One region of the Catellatospora aurea genome, then DNA from elsewhere that is predicted to be linked to it. Evidence: predicted binding sites of a transcription regulator. Region 1 holds the regulator's gene; the other holds the start of a gene.
The links. Region 1 encodes HrcA, which represses chaperone genes, less so after heat shock. Its sites were predicted from a motif close to GGTTNGCACNCTCNNNNNGAGNGTGCNAACC; they were not measured.

Region 1 (14,860 bases):
TCGACAAGAAACAGCGGCGCGCTCACGGCAGACACCCTCCAATGGCGATCATGAACTTATGGCACCGACACACCGTCGAACCGTGCCATAAGTTCATGATCAACGCGGGAAAACGGTCAGTGGCCGTTGAAGGCGTCGCGGACTCGGGAGAAGAAGCCGCCCTGCTTGGAGAGTTCAGCGACCTCCTCGCCGCGGGCGCGGGCGAACTCGCGGAGCATGCGCTCCTGCTCGCCGTCGAGGCGGGTGGGGGTGCGGACGTCGAGGTGCACGAACAGGTCGCCGCGGCCGGTGCCGCGCAGGTGCGGGACGCCCTTGGCGCGGATGCGCAGGGTCGAGTTCGGCTGGGTGCCGGGTTTGACCTCGACCTGCTCCTCGGAGTCCAGGGTCTTGATGGTCAGGCGGGTGCCCAGGGCGGCGGCGGTCATCGGGACGGTGACCTTGCAGTGCAGGTCGTCGCCCTTGCGCGCGTACACGTCGTGGGCCCGCTCGTGGATCTCCACGTACAGGTCGCCGGACGGGCCGCCGCCGGGGCCGACCTCGCCCTGGTTGGCCAGCCGGATCCGCATGCCGTCCTCGACGCCGGCCGGGATCTTCACGGTCAGGCTGCGCCGGGTGCGGACGCGGCCGTCGCCGGCGCAGGTCGGGCACGGGTGCGGGATGGTGGTGCCGAAGCCCTGGCAGGCGTTGCACGGACGCGACGACACGACCTGGCCCAGGAAGGTGCGCTGCACTGACTGCACCTCGCCGCGCCCGCCACACGTGTCGCAGGTCTGCGGATGGGTGCCCGCCGCGGTGCCGGCGCCGGAGCAGGTGGTGCACAGCACGGCCGTGTCCACGGTGATCGGGGCCTCGACGCCGAACGCGGTCTCGAACAAGTCGAGGTCAAGCCGCAGGATCGCGTCGGCACCCGGCCGGGTGCGCGGGCGCGGGCCGCGCGAGCCGCTGCCGCCGAAGAAGGCGTCCATGATGTCCTGGAAGCCGACGAACGGGCCGCCGCCGGGGCCGCCCGGACCCGCGCCGCCTCCGCCCGGCGCGAGCGGGTCGCCGCCCAGGTCCACCATGCGCCGCTTCTGGTCGTCGGAGAGGACCTCGTACGCGTTGTTGATGTCCTTGAACTTCTCCGCCGCGGCCGGGTCCGGATTGACGTCCGGGTGGTACTGACGGGCGAGCTTGCGGTAAGCCCGCTTGATGTCGTCGGCGTCGGCGTCCTTGGGAACGCCGAGAATGCCGTAGTAGTCCTTGGCCACGCTGTCCTCAAGCCTCGTTCAGCAACAACAGGAAATTCGGAATCAATGTCCCAGCATCTCGCCCACGTAACGCGCCACGGCGCGAACGGTGGCGATGGTGCCGGGGTAGTCCATGCGGGTCGGGCCGACGATGCCCATCCCGCCGACGACGGTCGCGCCCGGACCGTAGCCCGTGCTGACCACCGAGGTGGCCCGCAGGTCGACGACCTCGTTCTCGTCGCCGATGCGCACCCGGGCCGCGCCCGACTTCACCTCGTCGAAGAGCTTGAGCAGGATGACCTCCTCCTCCAGCGCCTCCAGGATCGGCCGCAGCGCGCCGGTGGTCAGGTCCAGCGGGCCCATCCGGGCCAGGTTCGACGTGCCGGCCAGGGCCAGCCGTTCCTCGTGCCGCTCGACGAGGGTCTCCAGCAGGACGCTGACCAGCGTGCTCATGGTTGCCTTGCCCTGCGGCTCGGCCCGCTCGACCAGGCCCTGCACCAGCGGCGGGGTGTCCACCAGCTTCACGCCGACCAGGGTCGCGTTGAGGGTGCGGCGCAGTTCGGTGATCTCGTCCGGCTCCACGGGGCCGGGCAGCTCGACGACCCGCTGCTCGACCCGGCCGGTGTCGGTGATCATGACGAGCAGCAGCCGGGTGGTGGAGACCGGGACCAGTTCCAGATGGCGTACGGAGGAGCGGGTCAGGCTCGGGTACTGCACCACGGCGACCTGGCGGGTGAGCTGGGCGAGCAGCCGGACCGCGCGGTGCACCACGTCGTCGAGGTCGACCGCGCCGACCAGGAAACGCTCGATCGCCCGGCGCTCCGCCGGGGAGAGCGGCTTGACCCGCGACAGCCGGTCGACGAACAGGCGGTAACCCCGGTCGGTGGGCACCCGGCCGGCCGACGTGTGCGGCTGGCGGATGAAACCCTCCTCCTCCAGCACGGCCATGTCGTTGCGCACGGTCGCCGGCGACACCCCCAGGGCGTGCCGCTCGACCAGCGCCTTGCTCCCCACCGGCTCCTGCGTCGCGACGTAGTCCTCGACGATGGCACGCAGCACTTCGAGTTTGCGGTCATCCAGACCCATACGCACCTCCCGGCTGGCACTCGTCGTGAGTGAGTGCCAGTCTACGTGGGCCGTCACCCGGACGGCATAGGCGTGGTGACGGGGTCGACACCACGCGGCATCCGACACCCAGCGCGGACATCGGCAAAGTGGACAGCGGGTAAACTCGGCCGATCGGCTCGCAGTGTGTCGCCTATCGGTCACGGGTGTTGACTGGCGCCGATTGATCCACAGACCTAGCCTGTCGGGCATGAGTGAACCCACCCCGCCCGGCTCCTCGGAGCCGCCGGTTCCTTCGGCCCCCTCTTACGAGCCGCCGGCCCCGGCAGCGCCGCCGTCGGCCCCCGCGTCTCCCCCGCCGTCCGCACCCGGCGGCTACACCCCTCCGCCGTCGGTCGGCGGCCCCGCCCCGGTCGGCTACGCCAACCCGGACGACAAGACCTGGGCCCTGGTCGCCCACTTCGGTGGCGCGCTGACCTGGTTCGTCGCTCCGCTGGTCGCCCTGCTCGTCAAGGGCAACGAGTCGCCCACGGTCAAGGCGCACGCGACCGCCGCGCTGAACTTCCAGATCCTCTGGGGCGTCATCAGCATCGTGAGCCTCTGCGTCGGCAGCTGCCTGAGCTGGCTGATCCTGCCCATGGTGCTGTTCTTCGTGCCGCTGTTCCCGCTGATCATGGGCGTCATGGCCGGTGTCAAGGCCAACAACGGCGAGCTGCCGAAGTACCCGCTGACCATGAGCCTGATCAAGTAAGTCGGGTCACCAGGCCAGCAAGGAGTGGACCACCGCGTCCGCGAGGAGACGGCCGCGCAGCGTCAGCGCTGCGCGGCCTTCTGCGTACGCGGAGGGCTCGAGCAGCCCGTCGGCCAGCGCCTGCCCCGCGGCGGCACGCCCGGCCTCGTCCAGCACGTCCAGTGGCAGGCCCTCGCTCAGACGCAGCCGTAGCAGCACGTCCTCGGTGTGGCGCTGCTCTTCGGTCAGCACCTCCCGGCCCAGGCCCGGGGAGAGCCCTTCGCCCAGCCGGGCCGCGTACTTCGCCGGGTGCTTGACGTTCCACCAGCGCACGCCGCCGACGTGGCTGTGCGCGCCGGGCCCGAGGCCCCACCAGTCGCCGCCGCGCCAGTAGAGCAGGTTGTGCGCGCAGCGGGCGGCCTGGTCGGCGGCCCAGTTGGAGACCTCGTACCAGCCCAGCCCGGCGGCGGAGAGCGCCGCCTCGGCCGCCAGGTAGCGGTCGGCCGCCACGTCGTCGTCCGGGGACGCCAGCTCGCCGCGCCGGATGCGGGCCGACAGGCGGGTGCCGTCCTCCACGATCAGGGCGTACGCGCTGACGTGGTCCACGCCCGCGCCGACCACCGCGGCCAGCGAGGCGGCGAAGTCGTCCTCGGTCTCCCCCGGCGTGCCGTAGATCAGGTCCAGGTTGACGTGCTCGAACCCGGCCTCCCGCGCCTCGATCGCGGCGGCCGGGGCGCGCCCGGCGGTGTGCTTGCGGTCCAGGATGCGCAGCACCCCGGGCGCGGCCGACTGCATGCCCAGCGAGATCCGGGTGAACCCGGCGGCGCGCAGCTCGCGCAGCGACGCCGGGTCGACCGACTCGGGGTTGGCCTCGGTGGTCACCTCCGCGCCGGCGGCGAGCCCCCACGTGCCGTCGATCGCCTCCAGCATCCGGCCGAGCTGGGCCGGCTTGAGCAGGGTGGGCGTGCCACCGCCGACGAAGACGGTGTCGACGCGCGGCGGGGCGGGCAGCACCTTCGCGGCCAGCGCCAGCTCGGCGAGCACCGCCTCGACGTAGCCCTCGGTGTCCGCGCCGCCCAGCTCCGAGGCGGTGTAGGTGTTGAAGTCGCAGTACCCGCAGCGGCTGGCGCAGAACGGCACGTGCAGGTACACGCCGAAGCCGCGCCCGCCGACGTCGGCCAGCGCGGACTCGGGCAGGACACCGGTGTCGGGTACGGGTTCACCGTCGGGAAGCTGGGCCACGGCTCTAGTCTGCCCTCATGTCCTCACCTGACTCCCACCTCGTCCGGGTCACCCACGCCCGCGGCGTAACGACGATCACCCTCGACAGCCCGCACAACCGCAACGCGCTGTCGCACCGGCTGATGACCGAGCTGCTGGCGGCGCTGGCCGAGGCGAACGCCGACGACCGGGTACGGGTGATCGTGCTCGACCACACCGGCCCGGTCTTCTGCTCCGGCGCCGACCTGGCCGAGACCGCCGCCGCGGCGAAGTCCGGGCAGATGCCGGCCGCGCTGCTGGGTGACGTGCTGGGCGCGGTGGCCCGGTCGGCCAAGCCCGTGGTGGCCGTGGTGCGGGGACCGGCCCGCGCCGGTGGGCTGGGTCTGATCGCCGCCGCCGACCTCGCGGTGTGCACGGCGGGGGCCACGTTCGCCTTCACCGAGGTGCGGCTGGGGGTGGTGCCCGCGCTGATCTCCGCCACGGTGCTGCCCAGGCTCGCCCCGCGCGCCGCCGCGGAGCTGTACCTGACCGGCGACGTCTTCGACGGCCCCCGCGCCGCCGCGATCGGGCTGGTCACCGCGACCGCGCCGGACGACGACGTGGACGCGGTCGCCGCGCGCTGGTGCGAGAGCCTGGTCCGGGGCGCGCCCGCCTCGCTGGCGACGACGAAGGAGCTGCTGCGCCGCCGCGCGGAGCCGGACCTGGACGCCGAGCTGGCCCACCTGTCGGAAATCTCGCTGCGCTTCTTCGGCTCCGCCGAGGGCCGCGAGGGAGTCGCCGCATTCCGGGAGAAACGGGATGCCGCTTGGGTTCCGCGGTCCGACGAGGACGGTGCCGTGGCGGCGGCCACCCCGTAGGGTGGCCTGAACGAGCCTGCGGCGGGGGCGGGCGGCTTGGGGACTTCGACAAGCCGCCCGCCCTCGCGCACATGTCGAGGAGGCCGCTGTGAAGGGCAAGCACGCGCTGACCGTCCTGGTGATCCTCGCCGTGGTGTTCGGCGTCGGCGGCTACCTCGCCCGGCAGCAGTTCGACGGCAAGCTGGAGATCCCGCTCCCCCGGCTCGGCGCGCCCGAGTGCGTGGCCCGCGCCGACGGCGAGGTGCGCCTGGACCCGGAGCAGATGGCCAACGCCGCGACCATCGCCGCCGTGGGGATCAGCCGCAACGTGCCCGACCGCGCGGTGATCGTCGCGCTGGCCACCGCCCTGCAGGAGTCGAAGCTGCGCAACCTGGAGCATCTCGGCGAGGGCAACGACCACGACTCGCTCGGCCTGTTCCAGCAGCGGCCCAGCCAGGGCTGGGGCACCGCGAAGCAGATCATGGATCCGCGGCACGCCGCCAAGCGCTTCTACACCAGCCTGCTGAAGGTCAAGGGGTGGCAGAAGATGCGGGTCACCGAGGCCGCCCAGCGGGTGCAGCGGTCGGCCTACCCCGAGGCCTACGAGAAGTGGGCCGAGGAGGCGACCGTGCTGGCCAAGGTGCTGACCGGGCAGCAGGCAGGCGGTGTGACCTGCGACACGTACAGCGACGAGCCGCCGGCCGACGCCGCGACCGCGAAGGCGCTGGCCGACCGGATCAAGGCCGACTTCGGCACCGCCAAGGCCAAGGGCGTCACCGCCGAGGGCGCCGCGCTGCGCGTACCGGCCGCGAACAGCAAGGCGGGCTGGCAGTTCGCGCACTGGCTGGTGGCCCAGGCGCCGATCACCGGGGTCACCCGGGTGACCTTCGCCGACCAGCAGTGGTCCGCCGGTGACCCCGCGTGGTCGAGCGCCGAGAAAGTGGCCGAACAGGTGGTGGCCGAGGTCGTCGCGGGCGGGTGACCCTGGTGGCAGGCCGCGCTGACGGTCCCCGCGCGACGACGTCACTCGGGAACGCGAGTTAGTATCGGCACTCGTTCGCGAAGGTTGCTCATCCCGGCACGCCACCCCCCAAGTCGCGCGCCCCGATCCTGCCTTCGACTGTGCCCAAGTCTGGAAGGACGCAAGGGGAGGACATGACCATCACCTCTCAGGAGCCGGCGACGGACTACGCGCCGCTCACCGACGCCGAGCGCAAGGAATTCCACGAGAACGGGTACAAGCACCTCCCCGGTGTCGTCAGCCCCGAGATCGTGGCCGAACTCCAGGCCGAGGCCGACCGCCTGTACGCCGCGAACAAGGACACCGGTCACATCGACAAGACCGGTTCGCTGCACCTGCTCGGCGCCGTCAGCCACAGCTCGGCCTTCGCCCGGATGCTCGACTACTCCCCGACCTTCCGCTGGGTCTGGGGTCTGGCCGGCTGGAACATCTACTCCCAGCACAACCACCTCGACGTCAACCCGCCGTACGAGGAGGACGAGACCCCGCGCTGGGAGTGGCACCAGGACGGCTGGCGGCAGAACTCCGACGCGGAGTACTACGCCCCGTACTACGGCGACATCCCGCGGCCGATGCTGTCGATCAAGGTCGCCATCGTGCTCAGCGACATCTCGGAGCCGGGCCGGGGCCAGACCCTGTGCATCCCGGGCTCGCACCTGAACAACCACATGTACCGGCCGACCGACCCGGCCGAGATCGCCAAGGGTCCGGAGGGCGCCGTGCCGTGGCTGGCCAAGCCCGGTGACGCGTTCATCTTCGACCGCCGCCTGTGGCACTCGCGCTCGCGCAACCGCTCGGACGTGACGCGCAAGATGCTCTTCATGAGCTACACCTACCGCTGGATCCGCCCGGTCGACGACATGCCGATCGACCGCGAGTCCGCGTGGTACGCCGGCCTCACCCCGGTGCAGCGCCAGCTCATCGGCGAGGCGTTCGGCAACCTGAAGGTGCAGAACATGTGGGGTGTCGGCGAGGGCGGCTGGATCGACGACACGATCCCGCTGCGCGCCGAACTGAAGGAGCGCGGCCTGCTGGACCGCAACGTCCCCTGGCTGCGCTGACCAGCGCATGAACCGACAGTGAGGCCGGGCCGCATCTCGCGGCCCGGCCTCACTGCTGCTGACGGGCGGTCAGTCCAGGATCTTCTGCCCGCCGGTGACGCACTGGCCGGCGACGAACGCCGAGCTGCTGATCGGCAGCGCCGGGCCGAGCTGGCCGAGCAGGCCGGACGACGCGCAGGTCTGCAGCGGCACGATGTCCAGGACCTGGTTGCTGAGCAGCGGGAGCACTGCTGGGTTCTTGCGCTTCTGGATGGTGCTGTTGCTGTTGTAGCAGTCACCCAGCACGGTGGTCGGCGACGTCACGGCCGCGGACACCCCGACGATCGATGCGGTCGAACCACAGACCTGAACCGCCGCGGCGTTCACGACCGAGCCGCTGAGCAGCGACACCAGGCTCTGCGGCCCTTCCTGCGCGCTGTCCTTGGGCGCGGCGATGAACGTGTTGGCGTTGGAGCAGTCGCCCACCACGGTGGCGGGTGAGGCGATCGCGGCCGTGACGCCGGCGATGGCCGCGTTCGAGCCGCAGACCTGGATCGGCAGCGCGTTCACCGAGGTGTCGTCCAGGATCGAGATGACCCCCTGCACCTGGTTCTGCCGGATCAGAACGTTGCCGTTGGCACAGTCGCCCAGCACGGTGTTCGGGGAGCGGAGGGCGACCGCGGCCGATACGACCTGAGCCGATGCGGAACCACATGCCTGCCACGCACCGGTGGTCAGCGCGCTGCCGTTGGCGATGGAGATCAGCGGCTGGCGCACCTCCCGCTGGGGGCCGCGGGCGACGTCCTTGACGGTCTTCACGGCAGCGAGCGCCTGTCCCGCGGCCTGCTGCACCGCCGCCTGCTTCAAGGTGGTCGCGGCGGTCCTGACGGGATCCACGTGCGCCGGTCCGGCCGCGGGCGCGGCGGTCGCCGCCGAACCCATCACCGCCACCGTAGCGAGCGCTCCGGCCGCGACGACCCCGGCCTTTCCTATCTGCATCGTCACTCCTTGTAGGATTTCTGGCCGCCGGCGCCCGAGTCGCAGGCACACGTCAGCGCGGCATGAGTTGTCGTTGGCGAGCATTCGAAGGGGCGAGTCGCGCTGGCGCGACCCGCCCCGTCCGCCGTGCCGGTTCAGCGACTAGTCGATGACCGTGTTGGCGTTGTAGCAGCTGCCGATGACCGTGTTGGGCGAGGTGATCGGAACCGCCGCGGCGATGATGTTCGCGCTCGTGGAGCCGCAGGACTGCAGCGGGAGCACGTTCAGCGAGGTGTTGTCCAGGGCGGAGATGACACCCTTGGGGTCGTCCTTGCTGATCTTCACGTTGGCGTTCTTGCAGTCACCGATGACGGTGTTCGGCGAGGTGATCGGGATCGCGATCGCCAGACCGTCGGGCGAGGTGGAACCACAGGCCTGGGCCGTGATCAGCTGCACGGCGGTGCCGTTCAGCGCGGAGATCAGGCTGACCGAGTCCTGGTCCCACGGCGCGTCCCAGCCGCCACCGCGCGCCTGCGGGGCGACGCGGGCGTTGGCGCGGTTGGCCCACGCGCTGCGGTTCTTCAGCGCGCTGACCTTCTTGACCAGGGCCTGCCGGGCCTTGTCCATCGCCAGGGACTGACCCATCGGCATGGCCTCGGTGCGAGCCGACTCCTGCCAGTGGTCGTCGTTGTCCCACTCGTCGTTGCCGTTGATCTCGATGTTGCTGTTCTGGCAGTCACCGATGACCGTGTTCGGCGAGGTGATCGGCACCGCGAGGGCGATGACGTTTGCGTCCGTCGAGCCGCAGGACTGAATCGACGCGATGTTGACCGCCGAGTCGTTGCCGACGCCGAGGATCGCCGCCTGCTTGTCGGTCTGCTTGATCTTGACGTTGGCGTTGGCGCACGCGATGTCGTTCTTGTGGCCGTAGCCGTCGTCGTGACCGAAGCCCGAGACCACGGTGTTCGGCGAGGTGATCGGCACCGAGATGCCCACCACGTTGCCGCTGGTGGAGCCACACTGCTGGAGGGCGGCCACGTTGACGACCGTACCGTTGAGCAGCGCGACGACCGACGCCGAGTCGATGTCCCACGGCGCGTCCCAGCCGTTGTTGTCGAAGCCGCCGCCGCGGGCGAGCTTCAGCTGGTTGGCCCCGACCTGGCGCATCGAGGTGGTCTTGCCCTCGGTGGTGGAGGCACCGGCCTGGGTCAGCGCAGAGGCGTCCGTGCTGGGCGCCGCAGCGGCAGGAGCCCCCATGATCGCCATCGTAGCGAGAGCGCCCGTGGCGACGGCTCCGGCCTTCTTCATCTGCATCGTCACTCCTTGTGCGACTTTGGAACCTGCTATGCCCTCATATCGGGCGAAAGCGGCAAAACACTGCACTTGGGGTAACGATGGGTAGATTGCCCAGTTACTACGGCTCCAGGCCTTTTGTCGGCAGATCTTTGGCCGACCGTGCACCCCCGCCAACCGAACAGCCATAACCCACACGAGCGACGGCGCATCCCCGCCGGAGACCACCTCCATGATCGCCCGACTTGCCCGGAAAACGCGCGTATCTTGGCCCGCCGGTCGCCCACCTGCCTGGCAAGTCGGGCGATCTTGGCTCGGGCAGGGCCGCGACCGCCGCAGCGAGCAGCGCCACGGTGCAGGTTCCTGGAAACTGCACGAACCGTAGGCTGGATTCCTGCACTTTCCTTGAAACTGCAGGCCGGTGGCCGCCGCAGGACCGTGTCTGCGGCGGGGGCGGGTCAGCGGGTAGGGAGGAGGGTGGCAGCGTCGCGGAGGGCGCGGTCCATCGTGGTGAAGGCCATGACGGGCGGGTCGGCCAGCGGGAGCCAGGCGGACTCGGAGGACTCGTCGGGGTCCAGGCGCAGGTGGGCGCCGGCCGGCAGGGTAGCGAGGAAGAAGCAGTCGAGCACGGGCAGGCGCTCGCCCTGGAACTCGTAGTCGCCGACGTACATGCCGACGAACGCGCCCAGCTCGACGTCGACGCCCAGCTCCTCGCGGGCCTCCCGGCGGGCCGCGTCGGCGGGTTCTTCCCAGGCGTCGCAGAAGCCGCCCGGCGTCTCCCACAGCCCTTCGCGGGGCGGCCGCGAGCGGCGCAGCGCCAGGAAGCGCCCGGCGCCGTCGAGCACGATCAGGCTGGCCGTCGGGCGGGCGTTGAGGTACTGCTCGTACCCGCAGGTCCCGCAGACGGACGGCGGCGCGGCCGGAAGGGCCGCGCCGCAGCGGAAGCAGTGTCCCGCGAACGTCACTTCTTCTTGCCGCCCTCGGGTGCCTCCGAGGTGGACAGCGCGGCGATGAAGGCCTCCTGGGGCACCTCGACCCGGCCGACCATCTTCATGCGCTTCTTGCCTTCCTTCTGCTTCTCCAGCAGCTTGCGCTTGCGGCTGATGTCACCGCCGTAGCACTTGGCCAGCACGTCCTTGCGGATCGCGCGGATCGTCTCGCGGGCGATGACCCGGGAGCCGATGGCCGCCTGGATCGGCACCTCGAACTGCTGGCGCGGGATCAGCTTCTGCAGCTTGGAGGCGATCGTCGTGCCGTACGTGTACGCCTTGTCCTTGTGCACGATCGCGCTGAACGCGTCGACCGGCTCGCCCTGCAGCAGGATGTCCACCTTGACCAGATCGGAGGCCTGCTCGCCGCTGGGCTCGTAGTCCAGGCTGGCGTAACCCTTGGTACGCGACTTCAGCTGGTCGAAGAAGTCGAAGATGATCTCACCGAGCGGCAGCGTGTAACGCAGCTCGACGCGGTCGGCCGACAGGTAGTCCATGCCCTGCAGCACGCCGCGACGGCCCTGGCACAGCTCCATCACCGCGCCGACGTAGTCGTTGGGCGTCAGCACCGTGGCGCGCGCCACCGGCTCGTACACCTCGGCGACCTTGCCGTGCGGGTACTCGCTCGGGTTGGTGACCGTGATCTCCTTGCCGTCGTCGGTGACCACGCGGTACACCACGTTCGGCGCGGTGGCGATCAGGTCGAGGCCGAACTCGCGCTCCAGCCGCTCCTGGATGATCTCCAGGTGCAGCAGGCCGAGGAAGCCGCAGCGGAAGCCGAAGCCCAGCGCCGCCGACGTCTCCGGCTCGTACACCAGGGACGCGTCGTTGAGCTTCAGCTTGTCGAGGGCGTCGCGCAGCTCCGGGTAGTCCGAGCCGTCCAGCGGGTAGAGGCCGGAGTACACCATCGGCTTGGGGTCCTTGTAGCCGCCGAGCGGCTCGGTGGCCGGCTTGGCGTTCAGGGTGACCGTGTCGCCGACCCGGGACTGCCGCACGTCCTTCACACCGGTGATCAGGTAACCGACCTCGCCGACGCTGAGCGACGGCGACTTGATCGGCTCCGGGGAGATGACACCGATCTCCAGCAGCTCGTGCACCGCGCCGGTGGACATCATCTTGATCCGGTCGCGGGCGTCCAGGCGGCCGTCGATCACGCGGATGTAGGTGACGACGCCGCGGTAGACGTCGTACACCGAGTCGAAGATCATGGCGCGGGCCGGGGCCTTCGGGTCGCCGCCGGTCGGAGCGGGCAGCTGCCGGACGATCTCGTCGAGCAGGTGGGACACGCCGTCACCGGTCTTGCCGGACACCCGCAGGCAGTCCTCCGGCTCGCAGCCGATCAGGTGCGCGAGCTCCTCGGCGTACTTCTCCGGCTGCGCCGCGGGCAGGTCGATCTTGTTGAGCACCGGGATGATGGTGAGGTTGTTCTCCATCGCCAGGTACAGGTTGGCCAGCGTCTGCGCCTCGATGCCCTGGGCGGCGTCCACCAGCAGGATCGCGCCCTCGCAGGCGGCCAGGCTGCGCGACACCTCGTAGGTGAAGTCGACGTGGCCAGGCGTGTCGATCATGTTGAGGACGACCTGCTCGCCGGCCCGCTCGCCCTCGCGCACGGTCCACGGCAGGCGTACCGCCTGGCTCTTGATGGTGATGCCGCGCTCGCGCTCGATGTCCATCCGGTCGAGGTACTGCGCCCGCATCTGCCGCGGGTCCACCACCTCGGTGATCTGCAGCATGCGGTCGGCCAGCGTCGACTTGCCGTGGTCGATGTGGGCGATGATGCAGAAGTTGCGGATGGCGGCCGGGTCAGTGTCGCCGGGCTTGTTCGATCCGAGCAGCGGAGGCACGGTGATCCGTTCTATAGGGCGTGAGGCGCGGAAAGCGGGTCGCTGGCGACGGGCCGCGTTCGGCGTGAGGCGGTTATTGCCGCCCCTATGATCCCACGCCCGCCGACCGTGCCGAAGCGGGCTTCAACGTTACCGCCGCAGGCGCTCCGGCGGCGGGCTCGCTCAGCAGCGGCAGCCCTCGTTCGCGGGCCAGCCCAGCACCAGCGCGCTCAGCCGGGGCAGCCGGTGGCGCATCTGGTCGTCGTCCTCGAAGTCCCAGTCCTCGCCCGCGATCGGCGCCTTCGCCGTCTCGGGCAGCACCAGCTCCGCCCCGGCGACCTCCCGGAACGCGTCGGCGGCCGCGTACCCGACCAGTTCGGCGAAGATCGCGCTGTCGTCGTCCCACTCCACGGCCTCGACCACGGACGGGTGCCCGGCCAGCGCGTCCGGGTCGGCCAGCGCAGCCTCGTACCACTTGCGGCCCGCCGCGATCAGCCCGCTGCGGAAGTCGACGAACGCGTCGTCGGAGCAGCCGCCCCCGATCAGGTGCGCGGCCCCCCACAGGTCGTAGCGGTCGGCCGCGGCACGCAGCTGTTCGAACCGCGTCGCGAACCCGGCGATGTCCGCCAGGCTCAGCGCCGACAGCCGCGCGGTCAGCGCCTTCGCCAGCCCGGTGCCGTCCTCGCCGATGTCACCCTCGACGTCCGTACGCGCCTGCTCGATCAGAGCCCAGAACCGCTCGATGTCCACGACAGCACAGTCTGCCACCCGGACCCCGCCCGCCCTCGATCTACGAGCGGGTGTCGCGTCCCATCACCCGGAAAGGTCACCCGGCCCGGCCGCCACCCGGCGGCGCGCATGATCGTTGTTTGCGGTCGGAAAGTGCGGTGCGACTTCACTTTTCGCCCCGAAACGACGATCATCAACCGCCCCGCAGAGGCGGTGAAGGCGGGGCGGTAGGCTGTCCGGGTCGGGCACCGCGACGGGTGTCACCTCGGCCTGTTTTGGCCGATGCCCAGGCCACCTGGTAACCTGGCACGTCGCGGCTGGTGCTTCGTTGCGCCGGCCCATCCGAACCAGTCAACCGAAACGAGCAGGACGAGGCTGTCGCGTGGCGAACATCAAGTCCCAGATCAAGCGCAACCGGCAGAACGAGAAGGCCCGGCTGCGCAACAAGTCGGTCAAGTCGTCGCTGAAGACCGCTGTCCGCAAGTTCCACGAGGCGAGCGCCGCCGGTGACGTCGAGAACGCCACCGCGCTGCTGCGCGACGCCTCGCGCAAGCTGGACAAGGCCGTCAGCAAGGGCGTGATCCACAAGAACCAGGCGGCGAACCGCAAGTCGTCGATCGCCAAGAAGCTGGCTTCGCTCTCTGCCTGATCGTCGCAGCGTGCCCTCCGGCACCGCCAAGACATCACCTGATGCCCGGCTCCCCAGGGGAGACCGGGCATCGGTGTTTCCACCGCCCTCCCCCGCCGGGCCCGCGCCGCGCCGCGCTGATCATGAACCTATGGCACGGCTCAGCGGCGTGTCGGTGGCACAACTTCATGATCGATGACGCACGCGGACCGCGTGTCAGGTGACCATGAGTTTGTGGACACGACTCGCCGTCGAGCCGTGCCATAGGTTCATGATCAACGCGGCGCTGCGCGTGGCGGGGCGAGCTACTCGTAGCGGTGAGCGGCGGACTGGCGGGCGCGCTGTTCCGCCGTGCTGAGCCAGGGCTCGTCGGCGTCCGGACCGGTCGACGCGGGCTGTGCCGGCGCACCGTGATCAGGCAGCCCGGCGTACGTCGGCTGGTCGGCATACGCGTCGGAGGCGTGGATGCCTTGTCCGCCGTACACGGTGTGGTCGGCGTAGCCCCGAATGCCCTGTTCCCCGGCGGTGGTACGGCTCGGGTAGGGGTCCTGGAAGCCGTTGCCTGGACGGCTTTCCGGCGACGGGTCGTGGTACCCGGCAGCGCTCGGGAATGGGTCACGCTCGTCATCCGTGAGTCGGTCATCGCGCCGGGGCGGCTGGGTGTCCTCGGCCGGGGCGGCCACCCGCAGCCGCACGGTCGGCTGGGCGAGGGCCCGTCGCGTGGCGGACTTCGGCCGGGTCGCCTGGCCACCGGACCGGGTCGCCGCACCGCCCGACCGGGTCGTCGCACCCGCGATGACGTCGTTGAGTTTCACCATCACCGCCACCGAGGCGGGCAGCACGGCCACCGCCCACCAGCCGGTGAGCTCGGCCAGGGACAGCAGGACGGCCAGCGCCACGGTGCCCTCGAAGTACAGGAAGCACAGCAGGCTGCTCGGGCGTACGTACTGCAGGCCCAGGACCCGGGCGTACAGCGGCCGGTTGCGCGCCTCCTCGGGACTGATGCCGGCGCGCCGGGATCGGACACCCGCTGTCATCGCCCACCTCCCGCCTGCTTGGCCTGCGCGAACGCCACGATGGCGCGTTCCAGCGCGTAGTCGCGGTCTTCCTCGCCGCCCTTCACGGCGGCGTTGCAGTCGGCAGCCGCCCGCATCGCGAGCACCAGCGCGTCCGGGGTCCAGCCGCGCGCCTGCCGCTGCGCCTTCTCGATCTTCCAGGCGGGCATGCCGAGCGTCGAAGCCAGCTGGTACGCGTTGCCGCGCCCCGCCGAGGCGACCCGCG
Region 2 (14,860 bases), on a different contig from region 1:
CGGATGCGCCAAGATTTGGCCATGACCAGTCTGCTCACCACCGACCGGTTCGCCGCCGCCGCGCGGGCCGCCGGGGCCACCGCCCCGGACAGCGTGCTGACCGAGGTCGGCACCGAGCTGATCAACCGCTGGTCCGAGCCACAGCGGTTCTACCACACGACGGAACACCTGGCGGCCTGCCTGGAACTGGTCGGCGACGAGCCGGCGGTCGCGCTGGCGGTCTGGGGCCACGACGCGATCTACGACCCGACGGCCGCCGACAACGAGGAACGCAGCGCCGTGCTCACCGCCGAACTGCTGACCGAATGCGCGGTGCCGGTCGCGGTCATCGAGGAGGTGACCCGCCTGATCCGCCTGACCGCCGGCCACGCCGTCGCCCCCGGCGACCGCAACGGCGCCCTGCTGGCCGACGCCGACCTGGCCGTCCTCGCCGCCCCCTGGCCTGACTACGTCCGCTACGTGGCCGCCGTCCGAGCCGAATACTCCCACGTCCCCGACGACCTCTGGCGTATCGGCCGCAGCACCGTCCTCCAGTCCCTCCTCGCCCTCCCCACCCTCTACCACCACACCCCCACCCTCGAATCCCCGGCCCGCACCAACCTCCACCGCGAACTCTCCTCCCTCACCCCCACCCCACCCCCACCAACAGGTTGATCATGAACTTATGGCACGGGTCGCCGGCATGTCATGGGCACAACCTCATGATCATCCAATCCGACCAGCGAGGCGGCGGCAGGCGCGAGGAACTCGCTTTGATCATGAAGTTGAGGCAAGGACACGCCGCCGAGCCGTGCCATAAGTTCATGATCAACCCGTTGGTGGGGCGGGGCGGTGGGGCGAGTCAGTGGGGGCGGGTGAGGTGTTTGGGGATGCGGAGGCCGGCGGCGCGGAGCAGGCGGGCTATGTCGCGGGAGGTGGCGTGGTGGGCGCCCAGCCAGCGGGCGACCGGGACGCGCTCGGCGGGGATGTCGTAGTGGTCGCGGTCGAAGCCGCGGCGGGGCGCGCCGAGCAGTTCGGCGAACGCGTGCAGCTCCGCGAGGGACACGTCGCTGACCAGATGCGCCCACAGCCGCCCGTGCGCGGGCCAGACCGGGCTGTCGACATGGATCACGCGTCCACGCTAGCGTGCGAACGTGACCTTCCTCGACGAGCTGACGGCTGCTCTGGGCCCCGACCGCGTGATCACCGATCACGACCTGCTGATCTCGTACCGGCGTGACGAGGCGGACCTCTGCGAGGCGGGTACGCCGCTGGCGGTCGTACGCCCGGAGGAGACCGCGCACGTCGCCGCCGCGGTGGCGATCGCCGCGCGGCACGGGGTGCCGGTGGTGCCGCAGGGCGCGCGGACCGGGCTCGCCGGCGGCGCGAACGCGATCGACGGCTGCCTGGTCGTGTCGATGCTGGCCATGAACCGCATCGTCGACCTCGACACCGCCAACCGGATCGCCACCGTCCAACCGGGAGTCGTCAACGCTGTGCTGGCCCGCGCCGCGCTCGCCGAAGGGCTGCGTTACCCGCCGGACCCGGGGTCGTGGGAGTCGAGCACCATCGGCGGCAACGTCGCCACCAACGCGGGCGGCATGTGCTGCGTCAAGTACGGCGTCACCACCGAGTACGTGCTCGGCCTGGAAGTCGTGCTCGCCGACGGCCGGGTGCTGCGCACCGGTCGCCGCACCCCGAAGGGGGTCGCCGGATACGACCTGACCAGGCTTTTCGTCGGCTCCGAGGGCACCCTCGGGATCATCACCGAGATCACCGTCGCGCTGCGGCCGGCCGCCGAGGAGTCGCTGACCATGGTCGCGGTCTTCCCGACCACGGCCGCCGCCGGCGACGCGGTGAACCGGATCTTCGCGGCGGGGCTCGCCCCGAGCCTGCTGGAGTTGCTGGACCGGGTGCACCTGGAGGCGCTGGAGGCGTACCGGCCGATGGGGCTGGACACCACCGCCGCCGCACTGCTGCTGGCCGCGGTGGACACCGGGTCGCGGGCCGCCGCTGACCTGGAGGCGATCGCCGAGCTGGCCCGGCAGGCCGGCGCGGGCGAGGTGTGGCAGGCCACCGACGCGATGGAGGCCGCCGAGCTGCTGCAGGCGCGGCGGCTCGCGCACCCGGCGATGGAACACCTGGCCCTTTCGCTGTACGAACACGGCGGGCTGATCATCGACGACATCGCGGTGCCGCGCACCCGGCTGGCGGAACTGCTCGACGACATCGTGGAGATCGCCGCCAAGCACGACGTGCCGGTCGGCGTCGTCGGCCACGCGGGCGACGGCAACCTGCACCCGAACATCGTCGTCGACCGCGCCGACCCGGCGAGTGTCGCGGCCGGCCAGCGGGTCTTCGACGAGATCATGGAACGCGGCCTGGCCCTGGGCGGCACCTGCACCGGCGAGCACGGCGTCGGCCTGCTCAAACGCGACTGGCTCGCCACCGAACTCGGCGAGGTCGGCGTCGACGTTCAGCGCGCGATCAAGTCTGCCCTGGACCCCGCCAACCTCCTGAACCCGGGCAAGGTCCTGCGCTGATCCACCGGCGGTGTGGACGCACCCGCGCGATGATCGCTGTTTCCGGTCATGATCTGCAGTCCCACTGCAGATCATGACCCAGAAACGCCGATCATGACCGGCGACCCCGGCCCTGACCGCCGGACCCGGCCACCCGCCCGGCGCACCGCAGCTCCCGGTCGTGCCGCGTTAAGAAGGTGCCCTTCCTCTACCCAGAGCGATGGGAAGGTGCCCTTCCTTCGCCCTCAGACGGCGGTGAGGCGGGTGGTGTTGGCGGCGGCGTCGTCGGGCATGCGCTGGGATTCGCGTTCGGCGTCGACGCGGGCGAGGTAGGCGGTGATCTCGGCTTCGGTGGTGGCGGGAGACCAGCCGAGGGCGGGGGCCATGAGTTCGGCGGTCCGGCGGGCGGTCTGGACGCCGCGGTGGGCGGTCTCGATGGAGATGCGGGTGCGCCGGGCGAGCACGTCCACGACGTGCCGGGCGCCCTCGTGGCGGGCCGCGTAGACGACCTCGGCCGACAGGTGCTCGGGTGCGCCGGGCAGCGGGTCGGCGAGCGAGCGGTCCGCGTCGATCAGGGCGAGCAGCTCGGTGGTGAGCGTGCCGTAGCGCTCCAGCAGGTGCTCCACCGCGCCGACGCTCAGCTCGTGGCGGCGGGCCAGGTCGGCGCGGTCGCGCCACATCGCCTCGTAGCCGTCCGCGCCGAGCAGCGGCAGGTCGGCGGTGCCGCTGTGCCGGACGTCGCCGAGCCGCCGCACCGCCTTGTCGATCACGTCCTGGGCCATCACCCGGTACGTGGTGAACTTGCCGCCCGCGACGAGCAGCAGCCCGAGCAGCGGCTCGACCACGGCGTGCTCGCGGGACAGCGCCGACGTCGAGTCGGACTCGCCGCGCAGCAGCGGCCGCAGTCCCGCGTACACGCCCTCGATGTCGCCGCGCGTCAGCGGCCGGTCGAGCACCTCGTTGACGTGCGACAGCAGGTAGTCGATGTCCTTTGCCGACGCGGCCGGGTGGGCGCGGTCCAGCTCCCAGTCGGTGTCGGTGGTGCCGATGATCCAGTGCCCGCCCCACGGGATGACGAACAGCACGCTGGACGCGGTACGCAGGATCAGGCCGACCTCGCCGGTGATCGCCGAGCGGGGCACCACGAGGTGCACGCCCTTGGAGGCCCGCACCCGGAAGCCGACCCGCGCGTCGGGCAGCCACGACGACACGTCGTCGCTCCACACGCCGGTCGCCGCGACGACGGTCTTCGCGCGTACGTCGAACTCCTCGCCGTCGGCGCTGACGCGCACACCCGTCACCTGGCGTGCCTGGCGCAGCAGGCCGACGGCCTTGGCGCCGGTGACCACGGCCGCGCCGAGGCTGGCCGCCGTGCGGGCCACCGTCACCACGAACCGGGCGTCGTCGACCTGCCCGTCGTAGTAGCGGATCGCCCCGGCCAGGCCTTCCTCGCGCAGCGACGGGAACAGCCGGCGCGCGCCGTGCTGGGTCAGGTGCCGGTGCAGCGGCATGCCCCGACCGCCCCCGACCAGGCCCGCGAAGGCGTCGTACAGCGCCACGCCGGCCCCGTAGTAGAGCCGGTGCCAGGCCCGCTTGGCCACCCCGGCGACGCCGGGCGTCTCGGCCGGCAGCGGCACCAGGAACGGCACCGGCCGCACCAGGTGCGGGGCCAGCCGGGTGGCGAGCAGGCCCCGTTCCCGCAGCGCCTCGTGCACCAGCGGGAACTCCAGCTGCTCCAGGTAGCGCAGGCCGCCGTGGATGAGCTTGGACGAGCGCGAGGACGTGCCCGCGGCGAGGTCGCTCGCCTCGATCAGGGCCACGCGCAGGCCGCGCGAGGCGGCGTCCAGCGCCGCGCCGACACCGGTCACCCCGCCCCCGACGACCAGGACATCGAACTCTTCGTCGCGAAGCCTGCGCAGGTCGGCTGCGCGGCGCTCCGGGGACAGAGCACCTGCGGCGAAGCGGGACACGCTGCGGTCACGCATCCCACCAAGGTACCGTGCGGCTGTGCTCCCACACGGTGACAGCCAGGGTGTTCCACCTCATGTTCCGACCGTGCCCCCATCCGCGCACGCGGATGCCGCACCGCGGTCGCCGATCGGCGCGATCGTCGCCGCCGTCGCGGTCGGAGTGTGGGCGGTCGTCGTCGCCGTGCTCTCCCAGTACGGTCTCGTGCTCGCCGCGCAGGTGCTGCTCCAGCTCGGCATGCAGCTGCCCGGCTTCCTCTGGCCGCTGGCGGGTCTCGTCGTCGCGCTGCTGGTCGGCCTGCCCGCGCTGCTGCTGGCCCTGCTGCCCAAACACGAGCCGGTACGGGCGACCGGCCGCGCCTTCTTCCTGGGCGCGCTGGCGCTCGGCGGGGGCAGCGCGCTGCGCCTGATCCCGGCCACCTCCAACGAGCTCTACCTGCTGGTGTACGCGCTGCTGGCCGGCGCGGCCGCCTTCCTGCTCTACCGCCGCGCCACCCTCCAAGCCGTACCCATCGAGGCACCCGGCTCCGCGCCCGGCGCCTCGGTCGGCGAGGAAAGCCTCAGCCAGCGAGCCTCTGGCGAGGACAGCCCCGGCAGGCAAGGCCCCGGTGCCGTGGCACCCGCGGCGGGCGACCCCGCCTCGCTCGGCTGGGCGGTGCTCGCCGGAGTGCTGGTGCTGGTGCCGTACCTGTGGGCGGGTGCGCTGGGCGGGTTCACCGAGTCCATCGCCGCCGCCCTGGCCGCGCTCGCCACGGGCGCGCTGGCCATGGCGATCCTGGGACCGGGCCTGTGGCGGCACTTCACCGACCGCGGGCGGCCGACCCTGGTGCTGTCCGGCGGCCTGGTGGCCGGGGTGGTGCTGGCGCTGCTCGCGGGCGGCGCCGGAGCAGCCGGGACGCAGGTGCTGCTCCTGCTGGTCCTGCCGCCGCTCGGCTTCGCGGTCGCCGCGCTCGTGCCCGGCTCGCCGCGCGGCTGGACCACGCTGATCGTGGTCGCGCTCGCCGCGTTCGGGCCGCTGGGCTACGTCGACCCCGACGAGATGAGCCTCGGCCTGATCGGCCGCGACGTGCCGTACTACGCCGTGCTGGCGGCTCTGATCGCCTGGCTGGTGGCGCTGGCGCTCGGCGTCGCGTACGGCATCGGCCTGCTGCGGACCGTGCGGGACCCGGCCGCCGCACCGGAGACGCTCGGCCCGCCGAGTCAGTGGCCCGGCGCACGGCCGGCCGGAACCACCTGGCCTGGTGCGCAGCAGCCGTGGCCGGGCACTGCCGCACCGGTCGTCCGCGAGCGCGCGCAGGTCGTGCCGCGTACCGGTGGGCGGGCGCTGGCGGCCGGGCTGGCCGCCGCGGTCGCCCTCGGCGCGGGGGCCTTCTACCTGACCGCGGGCCGGCCGGGCTTCTTCGGCGACCAGCTGTTCGTGGTGATGAAGGAGCAGGCCCCGTTGGCCGGGCTGCCCACCACGACCGGCCTCGGCACCGGCCGCGATCAGCGGGTGGACGCCGTCTACCGGCGGCTCGTCGAGCACGCCGACCGCACCCAGGGTGCGCTGCGCACCGAGCTGGACCGCTGGAACCTGCCCTACCAGCCGTACTACCTGGTCAATGCGGTCCTGGTGCGAGGCGGCCCGGAGGCGCGGGTATGGCTGGAGTCCCGGTCCGACGTGGACCGGGTGCTGACCGACCAGCGGCTGCGCCCGCTGCCCGCCGAGATCCCGATCCAGCACGGCCCCGTGCGCCAGGCGCCGACCACCGCGCAGTGGAACCTGAAGATGGTCGGCGCGCCGGACCTGTGGCTGCGTAGCGTGACGGGCAAGGGCATCGTCGTCGGGTCCTCCGACTCCGGAGTGGACGGCTCGCATCCGGCGCTGGCGGCGAACTTCCGCGGCGGCGACGACTCCTGGCTGGACCCCTGGTCGGACAGCCGCACGCCGATCGACCACAACGGCCACGGCACGCACACCACCGCCACCGCGGTGGGGCGCAACCTGGTCGGCGTGGCCCCGGACGCCCAGTGGATCGGCTGCGTCAACCTGGAACGCAACATGAGCAGCCCGTCCCTCTACCTGGACTGCATGCAGTTCATGCTCGCGCCGTATCCACACGGCGGGAACCCGTTCACCGACGGCCGCCCGGCCCGCGCCCCGCACGTGCTCAGCAACTCGTGGAGCTGCCCGCCGCTGGAGGGCTGCGACGCCACGGTGCTGCAGCCTGCCACGTCCGCCCTGGCCGCGGCCGGGATCGCGTTCGTCGCGGCGGCGGGCAACAGCGGGCCGCAGTGCGGTTCGCTGGACACCCCGCCGGCCACGGATCCGGCGGCGATCACCATCGCCGCGGTGGACCGGACCCGCCGGATCGCCTCGTTCTCCAGCCGGGGACCGGCCGGCCCGAAACCGGACCTGGCCGGGCCGGGTGAGGCGGTGCTGTCGGCGATGCCCGGCGACACGTACGCCGAGCTCTCCGGCACCTCGATGGCGACACCGCACGTCGCCGGGGTGATCGCGCTGCTCTGGTCGGCCCGGCCCGAACTGGTCGGCGACCTGGCCCGCACCCAGCAGTTGCTGCGCGACACCGCACAGCCCGCGCTGCTGGCCAGCGCCGCGCCCGCCTGCGCCACCGAGGCCGCTCAGGCGGGGGCGGGCATCGTCAACGCGGCCGAGGCGGTCGTCGCCTCCGCCAGGTAGGCTTCGCTGCCATGATCACCCCTTACGAGCCGCTGCACCGGGCCGCCGTGGTCGATCTCCTCGACCGGTCGCTGCTGCCCGAGGACGCGGCCGAGGCGGCCGACATCGTCGAACTGCTGAGCGGCTCGGCGGGTTTCGTGGCGATCGACGGCGACGCGATCGACGGTGACGTCGTGGGGGTCGCGCTGGCGTCCACGGGCCGCAAGGACCCGTCGGTCGGCCACCTGGACCTGCTGGTCGTCGATCCCGCGTTCCGGCGGCAGGGCCTGGCCCGCGAGCTGGTCGCCGCCGTCGAGGGGCAGTTGCGGGCGCGCGGGCTGACCGCGGTGCGGGTCGCCGGCAACCCGCCCACGCACGCGTGGCCCGGCGTGGACGTGCGGTACACGCCGGCCGTGTGCGCGCTGACGGCGCTCGGGTACGCCCACGACCGTACGGCCTGGAACATGACCGCGGACCTGGCCGAGGGCTCGCCCGCGCTGCGCGAGACCCGGACCGCGCAGGAACGGCTGGCCGCTGCGCATGTCGTCGTGCGCGCGGCGACGACCGACGACCTGCGGGAACTGCGGCCGCTGATCGCCGCCCAGTGGGGCCCGGCCTGGGTGGCCGAGGTGGAACGAGCCGTCGGCGGGACCGGCGGCTGCCATGTGGCCATCCGCGACGGGCAGCCGATCGCGTTCGCCGCGTGGGGCGGCTGCCGTCCGAGCTGGTTCGGCCCGATGGGCACCCTGCCCGCCGCTGCCGGCCTGGGCATCGGCGGCGTCCTGCTGCGACGGTGCCTGCGCGACCAGGCCGACCGCGGCATCACCCGGGCGCAGATCGGCTGGGTGGGACCGGTGCCGTTCTACTCCGGAGCGGCCGGCGCGGTCATCGAGCGGGTCTTCTTCCTCTTCCACAAATCGCTATGAGTCGGGCTTTTTTCGCATTTCAGATTAGAACCGTGGGTTTCGGGGCACCATGAGGATGTGGCAGCCCCGACCAGCCCCATAGCCGAACCCCACGAGACCAAGGGCGCGGCGATCATGGTCGCCGCCGCTGCGGCGGTGGGCGGTTTCCTCTTCGGGTACGACACCGCGGTCATCAACGGCACCGTCGACGCTCTGCGCAACACCTTCCACCTGGGCTCGGTGGCACTCGGCTTCGTCGTGTCGTCGGCCCTGCTGGGCTGCGCCGCCGGCGCCTGGTTCGCCGGCCCGCTGGCCGACCGGCTCGGCCGGGTCAAGGTCATGCTGATCGCCGCCGGGCTCTTCATCGCCAGCGCGATCGGCTCCGGCCTCGCCTTCAGCCCCGTCGACCTGACGTTCTGGCGGCTCGTCGGCGGCCTCGGGGTGGGCGCGGCGAGCGTCATCGCGCCCGCGTACATCGCCGAGGTGTCGCCCGCGCACATCCGCGGCCGGCTCGGTTCGCTGCAGCAGCTCGCCATCGTCAGCGGCATCTTCGTCGCCCTGCTGGTCGACTACCTGCTGGCCGACGTGGCCGGCGGTGCGATGGAGGCGGTGCCGTGGGGCGGTGCCGCCTGGCGCTGGATGTTCGCCTCCGCCGCCATCCCCGCGATCATCTACGCGGTGCTGGCACTGCAGATTCCCGAATCCCCGCGCTATCTGGTGCGCCGCGGCCGACTCGCCGAGGCCCGTGACGTGATCAAGCGGCTGATCGGCGGCGACGTCGAGAAGCGCATCACCGACATCAGGCAGACCGTGGCCGGCGCGACCGAGAAGGTCCACCTGAGCGTGCTCAAGGGCCCTCGCCTCGGCCTGCTGCCCATCGTCTGGGTCGGCATCCTGCTCTCGGTGTTCCAGCAGTTCGTCGGTATCAACGTGATCTTCTACTACTCGTCGGCGCTGTGGGCGTCGGTGGGCTTCAGCGAGTCCGACGCGCTGCTGATCACGGTCATCACCAGCATCACCAACATCGTCACCACGCTCATCGCCATCGCCCTGGTCGACAAGGTCGGCCGCAAGCCGCTACTGCTCGTCGGCGCGGCCGGCATGGTGCTCACGCTCGGCGTCATGGCCTGGTGCTTCTCCACCGCCACGCAGACGATCGGACCCGAGGGCGAGACGCTGACGACGCTCAGCCCGGCGATCGGCAAGGTCGCCCTCGTCGCCGCCAACCTGTACGTGGTCGCCTTCGGCATGAGCTGGGGCCCGGTGGTCTGGGTCCTGCTGGGCGAGATGTTCAACAACAAGATCCGCGCCACCGCGCTGGCCGTCGCCGCCGCGGCGCAGTGGATCGCGAACTGGCTGATCAGCACCACCTTCCCGGCGCTGTCCAACATCGGCCTGACCTTCGCCTACGGCCTGTACGCCCTGTTCGCCCTGCTCGCCTTCCTCTTCGTCTGGAAGGCCGTCCACGAAACCAAGGGCCGCGAACTCGAAGCCATGTGACCCACCCACCCGCTCGCCTGGCCCGGCCGCCGCCCCCACCTGCCGCAACTCTTAAAGAGTCGCGGCCTCATCCGGACCTGGTAGCCGCAAGTCGTTAAGAGTTGCGCCAGGCGGCGCGGGGGCGGGGCGGCGCGGGGGCGGCGCGGGGCGGGGCGGGCAACGGGAAGGCCCCCGAGCGGAACTCGGGGGCCTTCGTCGTGTTCAGGTGTTGCGGTGGATCTGATCCTGACGGATCAGCCCTGATACCGCTTCTGATCCTGACGGATCAGAAGTCCATCTCGCCACCGCCGGGGCCGGCCGGCGCAGCGGCGGCCTTCTCCGGCTTGTCGGCCACGACGGCCTCGGTGGTGAGGAACAGGGCCGCGATCGAGGCCGCGTTCTGCAGCGCCGAACGGGTCACCTTGGCGGGGTCGAGGATGCCGGCCTTCAGCAGGTCGACGTACTCGCCGGTCGCAGCGTTGAGGCCCCAGCCGGGCTCCAGGTTGCGCACCTTCTCCACCACGACGCCACCCTCGAGGCCCGCGTTGACGGCGATCTGCCGCAGCGGGGCGTCGAGCGCGACCTTGACGATGTTGGCACCGGTGGCCTCGTCGCCCGAGAGGTCCAGCTTCTCGAACGCGGTCTTGCCGGCCTGCACGAGCGCGACGCCACCACCGGCGACGATGCCCTCCTCGACGGCCGCCTTCGCGTTGCGAACGGCGTCCTCGATGCGGTGCTTGCGCTCCTTGAGCTCGACCTCGGTGGCCGCGCCGACCTTGATGACCGCGACACCGCCGGCCAGCTTGGCCAGGCGCTCCTGCAGCTTCTCACGGTCGTAGTCGGAGTCCGACTTCTCGATCTCGGCGCGGATCTGGTTCACCCGGCCGTTGATCTGGTCGGCGTCACCGGAGCCGTCGACGATCGTGGTCTCGTCCTTGGTCACCACGACCTTGCGGGCGCGGCCCAGCATGTCGAGACCGGTGCTGTCGAGCTTGAGGCCGACCTCCTCGGACACGACCTGGCCACCGGTCAGGATGGCGATGTCCTGCAGCATGGCCTTGCGGCGGTCGCCGAAGCCCGGCGCCTTGACGGCGACGGACTTGAAGGTGCCACGGATCTTGTTGACGATCAGGGTGGCCAGGGCCTCGCCCTCGACGTCCTCAGCGATGATCAGCAGCGGCTTGCCGCTCTGCATGACCTTCTCGAGGATCGGCAGCATGTCCTTGACGTTGCTGATCTTGCCGTTGACGATGAGCAGGTAGGGGTCCTCCAGGACCGCCTCCATGCGCTCAGGGTCGGTGATGAAGTAGGCCGAGTTGAAGCCCTTGTCGAAGCGCATACCCTCGGTGAGCTCCAGCTCCAGGCCGAAGGTGTTGCTCTCCTCGACGGTGATGACGCCTTCCTTGCCGACCTTGTCCATCGCCTCGGCGATGATCTCGCCGACGGTCGGGTCAGCCGCGGAGATCGAGGCGGTGGAGGCGATCTGCTCCTTCGTCTCGACGTCCTTGGCGAGCTTCGAGAGCTCCTCCGCCACCGACGCGACGGCGGCCTCGATGCCCCGCTTCAGGGCCATCGGGTTCGCACCGGCGGCAACGTTGCGCAGGCCCTCGCGGACCAGCGCCTGGGCCAGGACGGTCGCCGTCGTCGTGCCGTCACCGGCGACGTCGTCGGTCTTCTTGGCGACCTCCTTGACCAGCTCAGCGCCGATCTTCTCGTACGGGTCCTCGAGCTCGATCTCCTTGGCGATGCTCACACCATCGTTGGTGATGGTGGGGGCGCCCCACTTCTTCTCGAGCACGACGTTGCGGCCCTTGGGGCCGAGCGTCACCTTTACGGCGTCAGCGAGGACGTTCATTCCCCGCTCGAGGCCGCGGCGAGCCTCCTCGTCGAACGCGATAATCTTGGCCATAACGGCGTTGTCCTCCTGGACAATCCGAGGTCGGAGAGCTGGCCCGCGACGACCGGCTGCCACCATTCGGCAGCCCCGCAACTCCGACTTCTGGTCTCGTATTGGCACTCACACGAGGAGAGTGCCAATCACCTGTTTAGCACTCTCGCACCCCGAGTGCAAGCGAACACGGGATGATCACAGCCTTTCCCGGGTATGCGCCACCGGGCCGCGTTCACCTTGGCAGCTGTGTATATGGCCTGGCGGCACCCCCGAGGACCGGTGCCCAAGCCGGGGACTGGCCGGGATCCCGCCCACCACAAGCCGGTGGGCGGGACGGGCTCATCAGGCGCGCCCGAGTTCGATGACGACAGGTTCCGCGCCGCCCGGCGCGGGATCACCGGCGGGCGGCGCCGGTGAGGCCACCCGGCGCAGGTAGGCGACCGTGAGCGCGGCCATCGTCACGGTCGACACCAGGACACCGGTGATCGAATCCACCGCCACCTCCACCGCCAGCGGCAGCGTGAACCGCATCTCGACCTGCAACACCACGCTCAGCACCCGATCGGCCACCTCGTCGACGGCCAAGCCGAACAGCAGCACCGCGATGATCTGCCCGATCGTGGCCGCCCGGCTGTGCGCCAGCCGCCACGCCCGGCCCGGTCCACGCCGGCCGAGCAGCACCACCAGCGGCAGCAGCGCGACAGAGAAGGAGAGGTACCAGCCGCCGGCGGTCACCGCGGTCGAGGCGGTCCGGTACATCCCGAGCGCCTGTGCGGAGTCCAGCACCACGTAAAGCAGGTAGATGCTGCCCGCCGCCCGGAGCAGGCCGACTCCGGCCAGCCACAGGGTGAGCCGGCCGGACTGCCACAGTCCCAGCCTCAGCGCCGCGCCGATCCGCACCCGGCGGCCCTCGGCGACGCCGCGGAACACCTCGACCGCCGCCGCCCACATCCAGGCGGAGCATGCGGCCGTCAGCACCGCCGGCAGCCCGTAGCCGACGGCCACGAGCAGGGGTTCGTCCAGACCGAACTGGCGGCCGGGTCCGCCGTAGAACCACAGCAGCAGCGCGCCGCCGGCGATCAGCATGGCCGCCTCGGTGACCACGCTGATCGCCAGCACCGGTCGCCAGCAGCTCCGCAGCAGCGTCAGCGTCTCGCGAAACCAGGACGGCCGGGGTGGGCTCAGCTCGGTCACCGCGCGGCCAGCTCCTCGACGAGCCGTCCGGTGGAGACGGTGTCCTCGGCGCCGCGGCGCTCGGCGTACGTGATGAGGATGCCACTGAACAGCACCATCGTCAGCGGGATCTCGATGACGGCGGCGAGCAGGGTGACGCCGCCGGTCACCGCGACGGCCACGGCGGTGTCGCCCGGCGGCACGACCGTGGCGCCGATCGCGCTGAGCATCTGCTCGATGACGGAGCCGGCGACCAGGGTGAGGCCGAGCAGCAGCAGCCGTCCGGTGGTCGGCCAGAACGCGTTGTGCAGCAGCGTGCTGGACCGGCGCAGCGGGCTGCCGCGCTCGAACAGGAACGCCGGGCCGAGCAGTGCGATCACCAGCATCAGGTATGCGCCGACGAGCAGCACCGGGATCACCCCGATCAGCGAGGCGACCTGGAAGCAGCACGCGGCGACGGCGACGATGCCGAGGCCGACGAGCAGGTAGGCCAGCAGGTGCCAGAGGGTGAGGCCGAGCATGCGGCGCAGCCCGTAGCGCATCGCCTCGCCGACCGTCACCGGCAGCCCGGCCGCCTGCCGGGTGGCCAGGTGGGTGGCCGCGGCGTAGCCGAGCATCTGCAGCAGCAGCACGACCACCACGTACGCCGCGGCGGTCGCCAGCAGCGTGGCGATCAGCTCCTCGGCCATGTCCGAGCGGCTGAGAATGCTCAGGTCGAAGCCGCCGCGCGCGACCACACCGGCGACCAGCAGCACGCCGAACACGACGGTCGGCAGCAGGTGGGTCAGCGCGAAGATGACGAGCAACTGCGACCACCCGCGCCGCAGCACGCCGCCCACCCGGTAGGACCAGCCGCTGAACCCTTGCCCGGCCGGATTGACCAGCGGGTCGTGCTCCGGGGCGAAGTCCGGCGTCGCCGCGCGGTATGCCTCGTCGGGCGGCCGGAAACCCTGTTCGGCCGGCAGCGGCTCGCCCGCGTCGTAGGGGTTCGGGGTGGGCTCGGGCATGTGCTGCTCCAGGTCGGAGGGAGGGGTCGCCCAGTTTGGCACGCGCCCGCCCGCGCCGCTGTCCCTACGGCCCGACGCCGTACCCGGGAAAGGCGGAAGGGCCCCGATCCTGTGGGATCAGAGCCCTTTCCGTATTACTCAAGCTTTGATGGCCAAGCGGTCAGGCGATGACCCGGACCTTCTCAGCCTGGGGGCCCTTCTGGCCCTGGGCGATTTCGAACTCAACGCGCTGACCGTCGTCGAGCGCCTTGTAGCCGTCCATCTCGATCGCGGAGAAGTGGACGAATACGTCCTGCCCTCCGTCGACCGCGATGAAGCCGTAGCCCTTCTCGCTGTTGAACCACTTGACGGTGCCCTGTGCCACGGTGCACTTCCTCACTTCTGTAAAGCTGGGCGGTCCTGTAGCGGGCCACCCCCGGCTGGTGTTGTCAGCCGTCCTCGCACGCTACACGAGCACCGGTACCCTCGCACAGCCCCAAAACGGACCTGTAATGCTCCCATTACAGTTCGACAGTCGGCAATCTGACCATGAGCGCGCTCTATCGCGTGACCGGGCGGGCCACCCGGGGGTTGGGTGGAACGTGGACAACCGCCGCCGCATCCGTTCGCGCCGCATTCCGGCCGCCTTCATGCCCGTCATCGCCACCTCCCTGTGCGCCGTCGCCTTACTCGTGACGGGTGCGGTCATGCAATGGGCACTGCACTACGGAACGAACGCGGCGCCACGTCCGGGGGCCTCCCGCGACCGCGACTCAGCGTCACCCGCCCGGCTGGAACTTCCCCCCGTACGGCTGGACACCGAGGGCTTCGCCAGCTGGGCGATGCTGGACCGGCGCACCGGCCAGATCGCCGGCTCCTCCAACCTGGACGCCCCGAGCGACACCATGTCCCTGGTGAAGGTGTGGCTGGCCGCCGACTTCCTGCGCCGCACCGACTACCCGGACGAGCGCAGCCTGAACCGGCTGATCATCATGATCCGCGACTCGGACAACAAGGCCGCGTACGAGTTCTACGAGCGCAACGGCGGCCGGGCGGGTATCGAGCGCATGGTGCAGATCTGCGGCCTGACCGAGTCGAAGCCGTACCGGATCGACGGCTACTGGTCGAACACCGAGGTGTCGGCGCGCGACGTGGCGCGGCTCGGGGTCTGCCTGGCCGACGGCCGCGCGGCGGGGCCGCACTGGACGGACTGGCTGCTGACCCAGATGCGCCTGGTGCGCGGGGTCGGCGACTTCGGGCCGCGGGCCGCGTTCCCGCCGGAGGTCGCCGCCACCATCG

Region 2: a site for HrcA is predicted at 11,520-11,550, ahead of groL (chaperonin GroEL). Genes of this name have one in related genera too.

What each region holds. Positions count from the first base shown of each region.
Region 1 covers NZ_JBHTAC010000005.1:201,879-216,738, forward strand. The annotation lists gene ACFQO7_RS07465 (16S rRNA (uracil(1498)-N(3))-methyltransferase) at 1-26, opposite strand, end outside; gene dnaJ (molecular chaperone DnaJ) at 117-1,247, opposite strand; gene hrcA (heat-inducible transcriptional repressor HrcA) at 1,290-2,312, opposite strand; gene ACFQO7_RS07480 (DUF4870 domain-containing protein) at 2,542-3,042, shown strand; gene hemW (radical SAM family heme chaperone HemW) at 3,049-4,263, opposite strand; gene ACFQO7_RS07490 (enoyl-CoA hydratase-related protein) at 4,281-5,099, shown strand; gene ACFQO7_RS07495 (hypothetical protein) at 5,188-6,060, shown strand; gene ACFQO7_RS07500 (phytanoyl-CoA dioxygenase family protein) at 6,234-7,160, shown strand; gene ACFQO7_RS07505 (hypothetical protein) at 7,230-8,138, opposite strand; gene ACFQO7_RS07510 (hypothetical protein) at 8,280-9,431, opposite strand; gene ACFQO7_RS07515 (NUDIX hydrolase) at 9,869-10,375, opposite strand; gene lepA (translation elongation factor 4) at 10,372-12,243, opposite strand; gene ACFQO7_RS07525 (DUF4240 domain-containing protein) at 12,406-12,972, opposite strand; gene rpsT (30S ribosomal protein S20) at 13,334-13,600, shown strand; partial or broken gene ACFQO7_RS07535 (hypothetical protein) at 14,353-14,616, opposite strand; gene holA (DNA polymerase III subunit delta) at 14,613-14,860, opposite strand, start outside.
Region 2 covers NZ_JBHTAC010000038.1:2,871-17,730, forward strand. The annotation lists gene ACFQO7_RS27980 (HD domain-containing protein) at 22-654, shown strand; gene ACFQO7_RS27985 (DUF4031 domain-containing protein) at 842-1,111, opposite strand; gene ACFQO7_RS27990 (FAD-binding oxidoreductase) at 1,134-2,522, shown strand; gene ACFQO7_RS27995 (glycerol-3-phosphate dehydrogenase/oxidase) at 2,747-4,486, opposite strand; gene ACFQO7_RS28000 (S8 family serine peptidase) at 4,557-7,148, shown strand; gene ACFQO7_RS28005 (GNAT family N-acetyltransferase) at 7,160-8,053, shown strand; gene ACFQO7_RS28010 (sugar porter family MFS transporter) at 8,111-9,532, shown strand; gene groL (chaperonin GroEL) at 9,798-11,420, opposite strand; gene ACFQO7_RS28020 (hypothetical protein) at 11,745-12,596, opposite strand; gene ACFQO7_RS28025 (hypothetical protein) at 12,593-13,582, opposite strand; gene ACFQO7_RS28030 (cold-shock protein) at 13,743-13,946, opposite strand; gene ACFQO7_RS28035 (serine hydrolase) at 14,269-14,860, shown strand, end outside.